DNA from 2 places in the Microbacterium sp. 1262 genome. Region 2 is predicted to be linked to the other one. Evidence: predicted binding sites of a transcription regulator. Region 2 holds the regulator's gene; the other holds the start of a gene.
What was found. Region 2 encodes LexA, which represses DNA repair genes until DNA is damaged. Its sites were predicted from a motif close to TCGAACANNTGTTCGA; they were not measured.
Positions count from the first base shown of each region.

Region 1 (2,457 bases), 930 kb from region 2:
GCCGTCACGAGAACCACTGCTGCGATGACGTTCGAGAGGATCGTGAAGAAGCTGAAGAAGTTCGCGAACACGGTCGCGACGTCGCCGCCGGACTCGGCGGTTCGCGTCAGTGACACGGTCAGCTGGGTGATGACGGCGGCGAGGATGACGACGGCCATCGCCAGCCGCAGGAGCGACCACACCGTCGCCTGCCTCGAGCTCTGCACGTGGGCACACTATCGCTCGACTGCCGTACGTGAACGCATGTGGCGGCGGTCCGGGATGTCGCGTCCGGTCACGGATAGCGTCGCGATGCGGCATCCGCGGGCATGGATCGGCGCGTCGACGCGTTGGGTCCGACGGCGACCGCGGCGAAGGCAGCACGCGGCGCGCGAGAGGACGAACCCGATGACCATCACCACCCCTCCTGTTCTGGGCGGCCCCGACGTCCGCGATAACGCCGCATGGCATTCGCTGACCGGGGCGCACGCGCACCTCGCCATCGGCGACGACCTCGTCCGCCGGTATCCCGACGACGTGGCCGGCTTCGTGGGCGTGCGCACGTGGGAGGACCCCGCGGTGTGGGACTCGCTCACGACCGTGGTGGGTTCGGGCAATGAGTTCAGCATCAGTACGCCCGACCGTGCGGACGTTGGCGGTAGTGATGGTGCTGGGCCGGTGCTGCCTGACGGGTGGGTGCGCACGTTCGGTGGCGCGGGAGTGCAGCTCGTCGAGACGGATCGCCTGCAGCCGCGACCGGACGACGAGGCGGTCGAGCTGGGGCAGGCGGATGTCGCCGACATGCTCGCGCTCGTCGAACGCAACCGGCCCGGTCCCTTCCGGCCGCGCACCCACCTGCTCGGCCGGTACATCGGCATCCGGCGCGACGGCCGGCTGATCGCGATGGCCGGGGAGCGGCTGCAGCCGGGCGAATGGACCGAGATCAGCGCCGTCGCGACCGACGAGGCGTACCGGCGGCAGGGGCTCGCGTCGCGGCTGGTGCTAGATGTCGCGTTCCACATCCAGCAGCGGGGTGGCCGAGCGATGATGCACGCCGCGGCGTCGAACGTGAACGCGATCGCCGGTTACGAGAAGCTGGGGTTCGAATTGCGGCAGCGGACGAACTTCACGGGCGTGCGCGTGCCCTGACCGGCGGTTCCCGGTCGGCGATTCCTCCCCAGTCGTGCGCTCTGACGAGTTTCGCTCTTCGTATGTTTGTTCGACGTAAATGTCTGACCCCGCTGCCACAATGGGAACATGTCAGCGAACAGGGGTTGCGGCTCGGACGAGATCGAGGTCTCGCCGCACGGCCCCGCGATCGCGGCTTACGGCGAGGCGCTCGCGCTGGTGCATGACGCGGATGTCGCTTCGGTGCGGGCTCTGGCCGAGCTGGGCCGGTCCGCGTTGCGTGAGGCGCGCCGTGACGGAGTGCGTGGGATGGCCTCGGACATGGAGCTGCGGTCGGTCGCGGCTGAAGCTGCGGGGCTGGCCCGGCGGACCGACAGGCGCCTGCAGGCCGACATCGACCATGCGCTGACGATCGTCGACGATTACCCGACCGTCTTCTCGGCGTGGGAGGAGCGGCGGATCACCCGCGACCACGTCGACGCGGTCGTCAAAGCGGGAACCGGGCTGCCCGATGAGGTGCGGGGCGAGTTCGAGGTCGCGGCGATCGCGGTGTGCGAGCGCGACATCGCCACCCGGGTGAAACCGGCCCTGCGTGCCCTCGCGGAGAAGCTGCACGAGCGCACGTTCACCGACCGGCACCGCGAAGCCGCCGCCGGGCGGTGCGTGCGGGTCGCGCACGGGACGGACGGGATGTCGGATGTCATCGCGACCGTCCCGACCGTGATCGCGGTGGGCATGCTCGACCGGCTCACGCAGATGGGGCAGTTGGTGAAGGACGCCCGGGCGGATGCCGCAGGCGCATGCGAGCCGGCCGATACGCGAACGATGGATCAGCTGCGCGCCGACATCCTCGGTGACCTCGTCCTCGGCGGGGCGCCCGTGGTCGACCCGACGTACGGGACGGACCGGGCCGGTGGGCTCGGGGCGATCCGGGCACGCGTGCAGGTGGCGGTCACCGCCGAGACGTTGATGGGGCGTGACGAGAACCCCGCCGAAGCCGTGGGTGCTGGGCTCGTCGATGCTGACACCGTGCGGCAGCTCGCCGGGCAGGTCAGCGAGTGGGACCGGCTCTTCATCGACCCCCTCACCCGCACACCGGTCGAGATCGACACCTACCGACCCACGGCGTCGATGAAGAAGCTCCTGATGGCACGGGATCAGCACTGCCGGTTCCCCGGATGCCGCAGAGCCGCGATCCGCTGCGAGCTCGACCACACCATCGACTACGCCCTCGGCGGCCACACCCACATCTTCAACCTCGCCCACCTCTGCCAACGACACCACTCCATGAAGCAGTTCACCAAGTGGGAGGTCAGGCAGGTCGGCGGCGGGGTCCTCGAATGGACCTCA
Region 1 is NZ_JBEPKU010000001.1:2,565,637-2,568,093, reverse strand. Features, by position in the region: gene ABIC53_RS12185 (Pr6Pr family membrane protein) at 1-206, opposite strand, end outside; gene ABIC53_RS12180 (GNAT family N-acetyltransferase) at 388-1,128, shown strand; gene ABIC53_RS12175 (HNH endonuclease signature motif containing protein) at 1,237-2,457, shown strand, end outside.
Region 1: the regulator LexA is predicted to act here: its motif matches at 1,187-1,202, upstream of ABIC53_RS12175 (HNH endonuclease signature motif containing protein).

Region 2 (2,457 bases):
GCTGCAGCGCGGCCGTGCTGCCGCCGGCCACCTCGCGGACACGATCCGGGGCGTCGAGCTCGATGACACGGATGCGGGTGCGGTCCCAGGGCATGTCCGGGTGATCCCACGCCACCCACGCGAGCTGTGATCCGTCGGGTGACAGTGCCGGCTGAGCCACGAAGTCGCTGCCCCCGGCGAGCTCCGTCACTCCCGCTTCGTCGCCGCTCGCGGCGTTCTCATCGCTGCTCGCGCCGTCGATCCGCACGATGTGTCGTTCGGGAGTGCGCCCCGGGTGCTCGCGCTCGCGCACCGCGAGAAGCGCGCCGTGCTGCCAGCGGAGACCGCCGTAGTGGGTGCCGCTCTCCTCTGGGGTGAGCGCCTCGGGCTCGCCGCCCGGGCGGAGGCGTCGAATGCGCTGGTCCGACTTGTCGACGAAGAACAGCTCGCCGTCGTCGGACGCCGTCCAGGCGCCGCCGCCATACTCGTGCACACGCGATCGCGCGTTCCCGGGCGCGGGGAGGACGACCTCCACAGAATCGTCGCGGCGGCGGCGCATGACGGCGACGCGACCGGCCTCATCGGGAAGGGATTCGCCCCACCAGATCTCATCCCCGACGAAGCGCGCGCCGTCGAGGCGCAACGAGGACGCGCTGGCCCACGAGGCGGTCAGGGGGGAGGGCCAAGAACCGTACGGGAGTTGCTGCTGCGACATACCGCCACGCTACGCGAGCGGATCCGGGTCGTGCCGGACGACGGGAGGGGATGCCGCCGAGTCGCGGCATCCCCTCCCGCAGTTCCGTCGGTGCGGCGAGGTCAGACCGTGCGGAGGACGGCGACGACCTTGCCGAGGATGGTGGCGTCATCGCCGAGGATCGGCTCGAACGCCGAGTTGCGGGGGAGGAGCCAGGTGTGGCCGTCGCGCTGACGGAGCGTCTTGACGGTGGCCTCGCCGTCGAGCATGGCCGCGACGATCTCGCCGTTGTCGGCGGTCGCCTGTGCCCGCACGACGACCCAGTCGCCGTCGCAGATGGCGGCGTCGATCATGGAGTCGCCGACGACCTTGAGCATGAACAGCTCGCCCTTGCCGACGAGCTGACGCGGCAGGGGGAAGATCTCCTCGACCTGCTGGTCGGCGGTGATCGGGACGCCCGCCGCGATGCGGCCCACGAGCGGCACGAGGGCGGCGTCGCCGAGGGCGGGCGCGGCGTCGGCGGGGTTCTCGCCGGCCGTGCCGGGGAGGTCGATGAGGACCTCCATCGCGCGGGTCTTGCCGGGGTCGCGGCGGAGGTATCCGCTCAGCTCGAGCTGGTTCAGCTGGTGGGTGACGCTCGACAGCGACTTGAGGCCGACGGCGTCGCCGATCTCGCGCATGCTCGGCGGGTAGCCGTTGCGGGCGATCGCGTGCTGGATCACCTCGAGGATCGCGAGCTGCTTATCGCTCAGATTCTTGCGTCGTCGCGTCTGCGGCTTCTCGCTCATACCGCCGGTCTCCTGTCGTCGCGCCCCGTCCCCGACCCGATGTCGGAGGTTCGTGGTGGGCTCTCGCTGTCGAAAAGGTAGCCCGATCCGACAGCGACATCACGGAACGCTCCGCGTGTCTCTTCGATCGGTCTCCGATTTCGGTGGGTGGTTGACACCACACAATATCGAAGATACGTTCGGAACCGAAGTTCGCACCCGTCTCTCCCGGCCGAGAGGCGGGAGCGAATCTTCCTACCGCTCCCGAGGAGATGTCATGACCACGATCGATGCCCGCTTCGCACCGGCCCCCCGCACCCGTCTGCGCCTGACGCGCCGTGGACGCCGCGTCATCGCAGCGATCGCCGCGCTTCCCGCCGTCGTCGCCGTCACCGCTGCCGTGCTCTCCGGCGGGGGAGCACTCGCGTCCAACGAGGCGGGCGCGCCCGAGGGGTCGTTCACGACGGTGACCGTCATGTCGGGCGAATCGCTCTGGTCGATCGCTGAAGAGGTGGCGCCGGCCGCCGACCCCCGTGACGTTGTCGACGCCATCATCCGGCTGAACGCCCTCGGCTCTGGTCAGCTCGAGGCAGGCCAGACACTCGCCATCCCCGCCGAGTACGACGCCGCGAGCTGAAGCCCGCCGTCTTCGGCGCAGAAGCTGGGGTGCGGCCACGCCGGACTCGGACGCGGCCTAGCATGGGTGGGATGAGCCCGAGTCTGGATGATCTGCCCCTCAGAGACGATCTGCGAGGCCTCACCCCGTACGGCGCCCCGCAGGCGCCGCTTCCGGTCGCGCTGAACGTCAACGAGAACACGCATCCCGTTCCCGAAGAGGTCGCAGACGACATCCTGGATGCCGTCGCCCGTGCCCTGCGCGACGTCAACCGCTATCCCGACCGCGAGTTCACGCACCTCCGCGAGTCCTTCGCCGAGTACCTCGGTCACGGCCTCACCCCCGATCGCATCTGGGCCGCGAACGGATCGAACGAGGTGCTGCAGCACCTGCTCCAGGCC
Region 2 is NZ_JBEPKU010000001.1:1,638,231-1,640,687, reverse strand. Features, by position in the region: gene ABIC53_RS07865 (prolyl oligopeptidase family serine peptidase) at 1-694, opposite strand, end outside; gene lexA (transcriptional repressor LexA) at 796-1,461, opposite strand; gene ABIC53_RS07855 (LysM peptidoglycan-binding domain-containing protein) at 1,718-2,077, shown strand; gene ABIC53_RS07850 (histidinol-phosphate transaminase) at 2,149-2,457, shown strand, end outside.